DNA from 3 places in the Priestia sp. JSM ZJ58 genome. Region 2 is predicted to be linked to each of the others. Evidence: riboswitches for the same ligand, from Rfam matches in the RefSeq annotation. Region 2 holds a riboswitch; each other region holds the start of a gene.

Region 1 (4,205 bases), 2.0 Mb from region 2:
TCGAGTACGTTCCTACTTTACCGGATCTCATGACGGAAAGACGCTTCGACTTGTAAACGACATTGTCGACTTTGAATATATCGTCACATCTTCTAATTTAGAAGCGCTTATTTTAGAAATGAATTTAATTAAAAAGCATGACCCAAAATACAATATTATGCTTAAAGATGATAAGGGCTATCCGTTTATTAAGATTACAGCTGAAAAACAGCCCCGACTTGTTATTACAAGAAAAATAAAAAAAGATAAAGGGAAATACTTCGGTCCTTATCCTAATGTTCAAGCAGCAAATGAAACAAAGCGGCTTCTTGATCGCATTTATCCGTTAAGAAAGTGCTCCACTATGCCAGATAGGCCTTGTTTGTATTACCATATCGGGCAATGTCTAGCTCCTTGCGTAAAAGAGGTAAAAGAAGAGCAAAACAAACAAATTATTGAAAATATCACGCGGTTTTTAAATGGTGGATATGAGCATGTCAAAACAGAGTTAACTGAAAAAATGTTAAAAGCTTCAGAAGAACTTGACTTTGAACGGGCTAAAGAATACCGAGATCAAATTGCTCATATCGAAGCGACAATGGAAAAGCAAAAAGTAACGTTTAATGATTTTGTTAATCGAGATGTGTTTGGCTATTCTTACGATAAAGGCTGGATGTGTGTTCAAGTTTTCTTTATTCGCCAAGGGAAATTAATTGAGCGAGAAGTTTCTATGTTTCCTTTTTATAAAGAGCCAGAAGAAGATTTCTTAACTTTTATCGGTCAGTTTTATGCCAAAAATATTAAGCCAAAAGAAGTGATGGTTCCAGCAACGATTGATGCAGAGTTAGCTGAGAAGTTAGTAGAAGTAGAGGTTCAGCATCCAAAGCGAGGCAAAAAGAAAGAATTAGTAGAACTTGCGTGTAAAAATGCAAAAATTGCGCTCGGTGAAAAATTCTATTTAATTGAACGAGATGAAGAGCGTACAGTTGGCGCAGTTGAACGGTTAGGAGAAGAGCTTGGAATTGCCGCTCCTTATCGGATTGAAGCATTTGATAACTCAAATATTCAAGGAACAGACCCAGTTTCTGCGATGATTGTTTTTGTTGATGGGAAACCGGAAAAGAAAGAATATCGCAAATATAAAATTAAGACGGTAAAGGGACCAGATGATTACAGTTCCATGAGGGAAGTCGTTCGCAGACGGTATTCCAGAGCATTAAAAGAAGGTCTTCCGCTTCCGGATTTAATTGTTGTAGATGGAGGCAAAGGGCATTTAGCTGCAGTACAGGACGTTCTCGAAAATGAATTGGGACTTTTAGTGCCTACAGCAGGTCTTGTCAAAGATGATAAGCACAGAACCTCCAATCTGATGATTGGTGAGCCTCCTCAAATCATACCGCTTGAACGCAATAGTCAAGAATTTTATTTGCTTCAGCGAATTCAAGATGAAGTTCACCGCTTTGCGATTACCTTCCACCGTCAAGTGCGCTCTAAGTCCGCTTTTCAGTCAGTTCTGGACGACATTCCGGGAGTGGGAGAAAAGCGTAAAAAAGCTTTGTTAAAGCATTTTGGTTCGGTGAAAAAATTGAAAGAAGCAACGATTGAAGATATTCGAAATTCAGGTGTTCCTCAGAACATTGCTGAAAAAATTTATGAAACATTGCAAAAATAGTCTTGAAATAATAGAAAATATTTGATAAGCTATTAACTAATTTCATACGACACTTCATCAAATGAAGTGAAGATAGAGGTGCAAATTTAATCAGTACGCATCAGGAAGGGTATGAGCCCTTATGAACGATGCGGAAAGGGAAATTTGCCGAAGTGAACATTACCTCATAGTAATGATTGCTGGTTCTGCGTTGAATAAACGTAGGATTGTCAAGATGTAGATTCTTGGAGAGCTATCTCACGGCAGTGGACGGTTATGTTTTATAATTTTCGTTCGTTAAGCAATGAGAGCTCATCTCATTGCTTTTTTTATTGTCTGAGTAAAAAAATTTAGCTTCTCATCATCCTGCATATGCAAATTTATTGAAAAGGAATGAACAAAATTATGGCATTAATCGTTCAAAAATTTGGTGGAACATCTGTTGGTTCTGTTGAACGTATTCAACATGTAGCAAACCGTGTTATTCAAGAAGCAGAGCGCGGTAACCAAGTAGTAGTTGTTGTATCGGCAATGGGCAAAACCACAGATGCACTGGTGAAATTAGCAAGTGATATTACGGACAGTCCAAGTAAACGCGAAATGGATATGCTTCTTACAACTGGAGAACAAGTAACGATTTCCCTGTTAACAATGGCTCTTCAATTCAAAGGTCATGAAGCCACTTCGCTAACAGGTTGGCAAGCTGGTATCCAGACAGAAGCAGTTCACAGCAATGCACGAATCCAGCACATTGACACGACTCGTATTCAAAGCCAATTAGATAGAGGTCGAATCGTAGTAGTAGCTGGATTCCAAGGCTGTTCAGAAGATGGAAGCATTACAACATTAGGTCGAGGCGGCTCTGACACGACGGCAGTAGCTCTTGCCGCGGCACTAAAAGCTGCAAAATGTGATATTTATACAGACGTAACAGGAGTGTTTACGACGGATCCGCGCTACGTAGAAGATGCTCGTAAACTTCATTCTATTTCATATGACGAAATGTTAGAATTAGCCAATTTAGGAGCAGGGGTGCTGCATCCGCGCGCTGTTGAGTTTGCAAAAAATTATCAGGTACCGCTAGAAGTGCGTTCAAGCTTAGAAAACGAGAATGGAACGATTGTTGAGGAGGAAGTTTCAATGGAACAAAACTTAGTCGTAAGAGGAATTGCGTTTGAAGATAATATTTCACGGGTGACAATTGAAGGGTTAAACAACGAGTTACAAACTCTTTCTACTATTTTTACAGCATTAGCAAAAGAACAGTTAAACGTGGATATTATTATTCAAAACGTAACGGCTAATAATCGCCTCTCTATCTCATTTTCTATTAAAACTGTAGACGTAGAAGCTGCTCTTGCCGTCTTAAAAGAGTATAAATCTACTTTGGGGTATACGCGTATTGAACATGAAAGCGGTCTGGCTAAAGTATCGATTGTGGGATCTGGCATGATTTCTAATCCAGGTGTTGCAGCCGAAATGTTTGAAGTGCTGGCAGGAGAGAAAATTGAAGTGAAGATGGTCAGCACGTCTGAAATTAAAGTATCTACAGTTGTACCGCATGCTGATATGGTAAAAGCTGTTGAGACGCTTCACGTAGCATTTGAATTAGAAGAGCAGCAGGCAGTGCAAGTATAAAGAAGAGAAAAAAGACGTGGTATCTCCACGTCTTTTATATATACGTATTTCTTACTTTTTATAACGCTCCGCACGGGTTTCGGTAGGTAAGATATCTTTTCGGTCCCACTGCACGGAAATCAGCACTTTTCCGTTCTTTTCTTTAGGTGTTAAGTAGGCTTCTGTTAGGCAGTTGTTTTGACGCTGAATCTGTTCAGCCACAAATCCTGACTCAAGATGAAATGAACAAGTTTCCTGCTGAAATCTTTTGCTGACCACATCACCTGATAACTCAAGCTCTAGTGAATATTTATCTTTTTTGGCAAGCGTCAGTGTTCCCCAGGAAGCTGCTTTAAAAAAAGCGACGATTTCATCCATTGTATTTAATGGATATTTACGCGCAAGGTGTTTTCCTGCCCAGTATGAGATGGTATTCGTTTCGTCTCCAAGAAGCTCTGGAATCAACACGTCACGCAAAAGACTGTATCCAAAATATGGAACGTGATCAAGAGCTCTCTCTGTTTCAGCTGCGGCATTAGGTTCTAATGTTTCCATCGTCTCTTCAAGTTCTTGCTGTGATTCTGTTTGTAAATTGCTCATGCTTTCCCCTCTTTCTTTACTACTATTATATACAAATCTAAAAAACCTCTCACGCATTTTTTTAATAAAATGTAAGAGGATCTTTATTATGGTAAAAAGAGTTAGATGTAAAGATAAAAAATCCATAAAATTACTTTTAAAAGGGTACTTTTACCTGTGTAAATGTTTTGTGAACTTGTTTACAATAAAAGTATAAAGTAAACGCTTACTTAACTGTGGCAAGCGATATTATAATAGAAAGAAAAAATCTTTAACATCAATGTAGTAAGCGTTAACAAATATAAAATTTTATAAATTTATATTTTATAGAAGATTTAAACATCTTGCCTTGACGCTCTTAATCGATGGGAGTAAAATT
Region 2 (4,205 bases):
GTTTACCATAGGTGTTGTATAGATGGAACTTGCATACGTTACGCGACGATCAATAATTTGACAGCCTGGCAGCGTAAACTGATTTTGTTGATTTGCTATTAACAGTTTGCTTACAATCAGTTTTGTTGTGCTTGTTCCAATATCTAAACCTATGCTCGTGATCCATTTCTGTAGCATACGATCAATCCTTTATCTCGTTTGAATATGTTGACTATCATAAAACAGTTTTTTGAATATTTCACTAACTATGTTATCAAACCTGACACACTTTTGTGTAAACAAAGGTGACAAATAAGAAAAAAGACTAAATCTTGGCAGATTTAGTCTTTTTTCTTATGATGAGTGTGATTTAGTTACAATCATTCTTGATGCCGATGGGATTAACAGTGAAAGGATAATTAGACATGATAGCAACGACCCAATCATCGAAATCCCATTCATGGAGAAAGAATACCATAGAACAGGCATTCCTTTTGGTGCAGCAAATCCCCAAAATATTAAACCTGCAATAAAATGGCAAAAATAACGAGCAAAACTTCCTATAATTAAAGATAAGATAATAAAAAAGAAAGCTTTTGATCTTTGATTATTAGCTAAATATCCTTTAATAGAACTAGAGAAAATCCCGCCAAATCCAATAAAGGTAACAGCGATAATATACTCTATAAAAGCTTGCAACGGGGTTAAAATATACGCATTTCCTAAAGCTAGTTGTAATATTCCCCATAGAAATCCAGATAAAGCTCCTCCTTTAACTCCCCATCGAAAACACATAATAAAGATAGGAACCATAGAGAACGAAATGCTTACACCTATTGCAATTTTTATAGAAGGTAAAAGATCAATCAAAAAAGCCAATGCTGCAAAAATAGCTATTTCAATTTTAGCCTGTAAAGGTAATGCTTTATTCACGTTTCTCACTCCTGTTTTTGAATCATTCATATCAAACGGTTTACACAGGAGTAAGCAAATATATGCTACTATTCCCACATTCCTACGCTAGCGTTAACTAACAGGTTCGAAGGGTCTGAACATTTCGTTCACTCTCAGCACGGCGGCTCCCCCTGTGGTACGTTTGGATATTTATGTAGTATAAAGACAATGTTTATTATACCATACGTAACAAAATAGATTCGAGAGATTTCAAAGATGTTTCTATTTTCTGAATCTATTTTTATAATGACAATCGTTTTAGTATTTGTTATACTTCTTTTATGTCAATTGAATATAAAAAACCCTCATCCTAATCGATGAGGTAGAGGTCGCAGTTTTTAATAGTAAAGTAACGGAAATGCAGAGAACATTGAGGATGTTGCTTGAAAGGAAAAATTGCCGAAGTTTAAATCACTTCTCGGTTGATTTAAGCTGGGGCTGTCTCCGAACAGGAACAGAACTGTCACATCATGCGAGTGATGTGAAGAGCTATCTTCACGGAAGGTTGACGCGGTTTTCAGATTTAAAAGCGCGCACATATACTGCGGGCTTTTTTTATGTTATCCCGTCTCTTTCCGTACATTCGAAAGGAGTATTTATCTATGCAAGAGCAGCAAGAATTAAAACGTGGGTTGAAATCTCGCCACTTAACGATGATTTCATTAGGAGGAGCCATCGGAACCGGCTTATTCCTAGCAAGTGGTGGAGCAATTCACACAGCAGGACCTGGGGGAGCGCTTTTAGCTTACGCTATTATTGGCGTAATGGTTTACTTTTTGATGACCAGTCTAGCAGAGCTCGCAGCTTATATGCCTGAAGCTGGTTCATTTAGTACGTATGCGTCTCGTTTTGTAGATCCATCCTTTGGTTTCGCTCTCGGCTGGAACTACTGGTATAACTGGGCTATTACGATTGCAGCTGAATTATCTGCTGGAGCCCTTATTATGAAATTTTGGTTCCCGAACTCTTCTTCTATTTTATGGAGTGCCCTGTTTTTATTAATTATGTTTGGGCTTAACTACCTTTCTGTAAAAGGATTTGGTGAATCTGAATTTTGGTTTTCGTTAATTAAAGTAATAACGGTTATTATCTTTTTAGTTATTGGTATTATGATGATTTTTGGTATCTTTAACAATGAAGCACCAGGTTTTAAAAACTTCACGCTTGGTGATGGACCGATTCACGGTGGATTCTTCACTGTACTAGGTATCTTTATGGCAGCTGGTTTTTCATTCCAAGGAACAGAGTTGCTTGGAGTCGCAGCTGGAGAAAGTGAAGATCCGGAAAAAACGGTTCCTCGCGCAGTTAAACAAGTCTTCTGGCGCATCTTGTTATTTTATATTTTAGCTATTTTTGTTATTGGAATGCTTATTCCATACACAGCGAATTCATTAGCAAGTGATGACGTGCGAGTAAGTCCGTTTACTTTAATATTCGAACGAGCAGGTCTGGCGTTTGCAGCATCAGCGATTAATGCCGTTATTTTAACAGCTGTTTTATCTGCTGGTAACTCAGGAATGTATGCTTCTACGCGTATGCTGTGGAACTTAGCGAAAGATGGAAAAGCACCAAGGTTCTTAGCAAAAGTGAATAAACGAGGCGTTCCAGTTAATGCCTTAATCGCAACGGCACTTGTCGGTACACTTGCATTTGGTGCTTCATTTTTTGGAGACGGTGCGGTATATACGTGGTTACTTAACGCTTCTGGTATGTCTGGTTTTATTGCTTGGTTAGGAATTGCGATCAGCCACTATCGTTTTAGAAGAGCATTTGTTGCTCAAGGTCATGATTTGAGTGAACTTCCATATCATGCAAAACTTTTCCCATTTGGCCCTATCTTTGCCTTTATTTTATGTGCCGTTGTTATTTTAGGCCAAAACTATTCGGCGTTTATGGGTGACTCGATTGACTGGTACGGTGTACTTGTTTCTTATATCGGACTTCCTTTATTCTTAATTGTTTGGTTAGGATACAAATGGACGAAAAAGTCGAAGCTTATCCCGTTAAAAGAATGTCAAGTAACAGTGAAAAAATACGAATAAAAAAAGCTCTCTATTCTTTTGAATAGAGAGCTTTTTTTATATGAGCTGATCGGCAAAATGAAGAGATATATAAGCGGATTGGTTTTTCATAACAAGCATATAACCTTTGAGGGGACGGTTATAGTAATCAGCAGCTTCGATATAATAAATACGCTGAATTAACCTGCTTAAATGAGTTGCAAAAGATGGAAGTTGGTGATTAGGAATGGTTTGGATGTAGTCTATGATTTCTTGTTTAGTTTGAAGGCCTGAACGGGTACATTCTAACAGATGAAAAAGCGGATCTGCTGCTATAGTAGATAGTTCAGAATTGTGTTTGATTCTATTCAGCTGGATATGCAGTTCATTTTGGGACCATTTTTTCGGCACAGCTCTTAGATGTTGATATTGAAAATGTGTACTCATGATAGCTAACACCTTTCGTATTAAAATAATAAAACAACTTATTATTTTAATAACCTTTACACATGAAACTAAAACGTTACAATGTGTAAAGGTGTCATACATCTTATAAAATAAGCTGATAAAAAAGTACATCTTGCCACTGATCAAATTTCCAGCCCACTTCTTTAAACTCTCCGCAAAATGTAAAATTAAATTGCTCATGCATTTTGATACTGATATCATTCCCTTTTGTAATTCCTGAAATGACAACGTGATGGTCGAGCTCTTTAGCTAATTCCAAAATGCGCTTCATAAGCTGTTTCCCAATACCATGCCCTTGTTGATTTTTATCAATATAAATCGATAGCTCTACTGTTTGAATGTACGCTTCTTTATCTCGATACGAGGAAAGCGAAGCATAGCCCGCTACTACTCCATCTTTTTCCGCGACAATAAGTGGAAAAAGTTCATTGCTAATATGATTATTAAACCAGCCCCTTCTTTGTTCTACTGTTACAGGCGTTAAGTCAAAAGTAGCAGCACTTGTTTGAACGGATTGATTATAAATTTCAACAAGCATAGGTAAATCTTCTTCTTTAGCATAACGAATGATCATATGTACAAACTCCTTATAGTATAGAATTATCTTTATTTTACTTCTTTTAAGAAACATAATCTACATAAAAAACCGATGTGCGCATGCACATCGGTTATTGGTTTTGGGCATATTGAAAGGTTTGAAGGACTTGAAGAGTCTCTTTTGTAGAAACGACCGTTGCAAACTCTCCGTGCAAGGAAGACAGTGCGAATGTATGTACATCTTCTGCAAGAAGTCTGGTTTTTCCA
Region 3 (4,205 bases), 200 kb from region 2:
GGTGTTTGCTCCTAATGGAATCACTGTTTCAGCAATATCCAGCGGCACACCCATTTTCTTTGTTGCGTCTAAATTGACTGGAATAGATGCCGCGGAAGAACAGGTAGCAATAGCAGTGATAGAAGGAGCAGCTGCATTTTTCCAAAACAGCTTAATTCCTGCTTTACCGCCAGCAATCCATGCGTATAGCGTAAAGAAGCCAAAATAGTAAACGATTGCAATTAATAAATAAAGAATAAATGCTCTAGCATACCCTTGCAAGATCTTTGGTCCAAGTTCTCCTACTACAGTAGCAAAATAGCACCCTAAACCAATTGGAGCATAGTACATGACAATTTTAACGACTTTCATCGATACTTCTTGACCCGAAGTCAGAAATTTCGCCATAGGCTGTCCTTTTTCACCAGCCATCGTGGTAGCAATACCGAAGATAACGGCAAAGACAATTAATTGTAAAATATGCTCTTTCGAAAATAACTGAACAAAATCAGGTACAGTAAATGTACTAACAAGCTGATTTAAAAGCGTCATTTTTTCAGCTGTATTTTCACTGTCACCCATTAATTCTTTAATGGCAGAAGTATCTACGTTGTGCAGCGGATTGTAAAGTGATGCGCCTAAAAAGCCTAGAACGGCTGAAACAGCAGCAGTGGCGACAAACACAACGGCGATACCTAGCATAATTTTACCAAGACGTTTCATTTCGTTCATGTTTGCGATTGCCGAAGCCACACTAAAAAAGACAAGGGGAACGATAATCATGAACATTAAATTAAGAAACAAATCACCAAAGGGCTTTACGACTGCCACATCGGGCCCGATAGCATATCCTGCTATCCCGCCAATTAAAATAGCGAGAAGCAGAATAAGCGATGATCTGTACGTTTTAAATACACTTAAAACCATATAGATTTCCTCCAAACAACAATAGCTTCTTTACTACGCAAGAACAGCTATCATTTGCTCATTGCATACGTAGTAACGACTGGCTTTACATCTTTACGCACCAAATCTTCGTATGTTTCTCGCTCTACAGCAAGACGAGCTTCTCCATTTTTCACAAATACAACAGCAGGGCGCGGAATACGGTTGTAATTGCTAGCCATTGAATAGTTGTAGGCACCTGTAGAGGATACTGCTAGTAAATCTCCTTGATTAACGCGCGGTAAATCGATATCCCAAATAAGCATATCTCCTGATTCACAGCATTTCCCCGCAATTGATACTGTTTCATCTTTTTTATCCGTCACTCTATTAGCCAAGACAGCTTCATGTTTTGCATCGTAAAGAGCAGGACGGATATTATCGGTCATACCGCCATCAATTCCTACGTATTTGCGTACACCTGGAATCTCCTTCGTTGAGCCGATTGTATAAAGCGTTGTACCTGCTTCTCCTACGATGCTTCTTCCAGGCTCAATCCAGACTTCCGGAAGGGTATAATTCTGTTCAGTTAACGTGCGGCTTAGCTTTTCTGTCAGTGCATCTACATAATACTCAACTGGAAGTGGAGAGTCGCTTTCGGTATAACGAATACCAAAACCACCACCTACGTTTAAAACTTTTACTTCAAATTCCATTTTATCACGAATACTGAATAAGAAATCAGTTAAAATATCAATGGCGCGAGAAAAACCATCTACTTCAAAAATTTGCGAACCAATATGACAATGAATGCCTAAAAGATCGTAGTAAGGCTTTTCTAATGCAGAACTTACCGCTTTCATAGCCTGGTCATTGGAAAGACCAAATCCAAACTTGGAGTCTTCCTGTCCGGTCATAATATACTCATGTGTGTGGGCTTCAATCCCTGGAGTAACACGCAGAAGAATAGATGCTTTCTGTTTGCGCTCAGCTGCTAAGGCATGTAAAACTTCAAGTTCGGTAAAGTTATCCACAACAAAACAGCCAATATTCGCATCAAGAGCCATTTCAATTTCTTCAATCGTTTTGTTATTTCCGTGAAAATGAATGCGTTCAGCTGGATATCCCGCTTCAAGAGCTGTAAATAATTCGCCTCCTGAGACCACATCTAATGACATATCAAGCTTCGTTAAAAGGCTAGCCATTTCCATACAAAGAAACGCTTTCCCTGCATAGGCGATTTGATATGAAAATCCGCTTCTTTGAAAGGCTGAATGGAAGGCCTTGCATTTCGTCTCAATTAATTCTTGATCGTAGATGTATAGGGGAGTGCCGTATTGTTTTTTCAGTTCGACCGTATCACACTGCCCAATTTCTAAATGATTGCTGCTGTTAATTTTACTCGTTCCATGTAAGTACATAATCCGTATCCCTCCATTTAAATCATTCAACTATAACTTTGATGGTCAGTAGAAAAACACAAAAAAGACCCGTGAAGTGATGTTCACGCGTCTTGGTTTCATAATAATAAAGTATTATTACATTCTAGGCATCAACATCTCTTCAATAGCTCTCCACAAACCAAGTGGTTTGTGACAGCTCAGCATTTATTCAATACTGAACCAGTATATGAACACAATGGATGTTTATATACTTCGGCACGAAATCCCTTTTACTTATCTTCACAGACTCCATTAGTCTCCAATAAGTGACTCTTGATTTCATGCACCTCTATTCTCAGAGAGGAAAATTATATTTAAATGTAACTCCTATTATATTTCCTTTTCCTCTGTCTAGTCAATGAAAAGTTAAGGCATAGGAATATCAAAGAAGGTAAATAAAAAAGCTATGAAGCTTCCAGATAGAATCCAAGCAGCCAGCGCTGTCTTCTGATGAATGATTAAAAGTGAGAACGTGACAATATTGAAGAGAAAAGAACATAGCAGCGACCATCCATAATGATGAGTGATACTGTGATTAACATAAGCAATGAACTCAATCACAGTAAATAAAAGCGCCCATAAAAGAATCCACCACAGCCGGCCGCTTACATGCAGCGGCAGCCTTCCTAAAAAAACCGGTATAACAAACGGATAAATAATTAAGGTTATTCCAAGAGAAACCATTAGGTGATCGGGTAGAAAAAGATGATCAATACCAACAGGGTGAAATACCCATACGCGGTGATGAAACAGCAGCACTTCATAAAGCAAATTCCCCGTGACCCAAAACAGCAAAGTAGGGTAGTATTCTTGATACCTTCGCCACTTGCCAAATAGTAAACCAAGAATGATAAAAAATAATACAAATGAAGATTGCATACGCTCTCCTTAAAATAATGGTTATTTCTTTTTATTTACATATTATAGTGGTTTTATTCTTTCATTTTTTTATTCAGCACCTATAATAGAAAAGCCGTAAGCCACAGCGTTAAAGACGTACTACCACTATTTATGGCTTTCTTCACCCTGTTATAATCTTGGTAAAAGAACTTCTACCGCTTTTGCTTACGAGACTAAAGGAGCTATATGTCAAAGTCAGCAAGGCTTAAAAATAAGCTTAAAATAGCTTCGCCTAGTATGTGACTTCTTTTTTTGCTATGCTAAAATTGCATACATATAGCATGAGAATACTAGAAGAAAGAAAAGGGTGTTTCGGTATGAAAACATACATCGTAGTTGGAGCTGGGGTACTTGGAGCTTCTACGGCATATCATTTAGCAAAAGCAGGAGCAGATGTGACATTGATAGATCGCAAGGATGCTGGTCAAGCTACTGATGCAGCAGCAGGAATTGTTTGTCCGTGGCTTTCGCAGCGTCGAAATAAAGCATGGTACCGCTTAGCAAAAGGCGGCGCCAAGTACTATCAAACATTAATTCAGCAATTAGAAGAAGATGGAGAAACGGATACGGGATATAAGCGAGTAGGAGCAATTAGTTTACACACTGATGAACAAAAGCTTAAAAAAATGGAAGAACGAGCATATAAGCGTCGGGAAGAAGCCCCCGAAATAGGCGAGATTACACGTTTATCCGCTAAAGAAACACAGGCTTTGTTTCCGGCTCTTTCGGAAGAATACAGTTCAGTTCATATTAGTGGAGCCGCTCGCGTTAACGGAAAAGCTCTTCGAAACGCACTTGTGAATGCAGCGAAGAAAAACGGTGCAAAAATAATAGAAGGAAACGCAGAACTACTTTATGAAAATAATCGAGTAACGGGCGTTGCCGTAAATGGACAAACCCTTCTAGCAAGTACAACAATCGTGACAGCAGGAGCGTGGGCAAATCAATTACTAGAGCCTCTTGGAGTGAAATTTTTAGCAAGCTTTCAAAAAGCGCAAA

Evidence for each region. Region 2 has a riboswitch for lysine ahead of ACH6EI_RS11690 (amino acid permease). Riboswitches for the same ligand answer to the same signal wherever they lie in the genome.
Region 1: linked by a shared signal. The riboswitch ahead of ACH6EI_RS00880 (aspartate kinase) and the one ahead of ACH6EI_RS11690 (amino acid permease) in region 2 are both predicted to bind lysine.
Region 3: linked by a shared signal. The riboswitch ahead of lysA (diaminopimelate decarboxylase) and the one ahead of ACH6EI_RS11690 (amino acid permease) in region 2 are both predicted to bind lysine.

The regions. Positions count from the first base shown of each region.
Region 1 covers NZ_JBISEM010000001.1:177,856-182,060, forward strand. Annotated here, with positions in the region: gene uvrC (excinuclease ABC subunit UvrC) at 1-1,651, shown strand, start outside; lysine riboswitch at 1,717-1,894, shown strand; gene ACH6EI_RS00880 (aspartate kinase) at 2,036-3,268, shown strand; gene ACH6EI_RS00885 (YslB family protein) at 3,320-3,847, opposite strand.
Region 2 covers NZ_JBISEM010000001.1:2,189,589-2,193,793, reverse strand. Annotated here, with positions in the region: gene ACH6EI_RS11700 (ethanolamine ammonia-lyase reactivating factor EutA) at 1-177, opposite strand, end outside; gene thiT (energy-coupled thiamine transporter ThiT) at 334-942, opposite strand; TPP riboswitch at 975-1,075, opposite strand; lysine riboswitch at 1,249-1,433, shown strand; gene ACH6EI_RS11690 (amino acid permease) at 1,536-2,975, shown strand; gene ACH6EI_RS11685 (hypothetical protein) at 3,012-3,380, opposite strand; gene ACH6EI_RS11680 (GNAT family N-acetyltransferase) at 3,484-3,975, opposite strand; gene ACH6EI_RS11675 (cysteine hydrolase family protein) at 4,070-4,205, opposite strand, start outside.
Region 3 covers NZ_JBISEM010000001.1:2,389,101-2,393,305, reverse strand. Annotated here, with positions in the region: gene ACH6EI_RS12725 (dicarboxylate/amino acid:cation symporter) at 1-906, opposite strand, end outside; gene lysA (diaminopimelate decarboxylase) at 957-2,285, opposite strand; lysine riboswitch at 2,424-2,606, opposite strand; gene ACH6EI_RS12715 (CBO0543 family protein) at 2,673-3,185, opposite strand; gene ACH6EI_RS12710 (NAD(P)/FAD-dependent oxidoreductase) at 3,524-4,205, shown strand, end outside.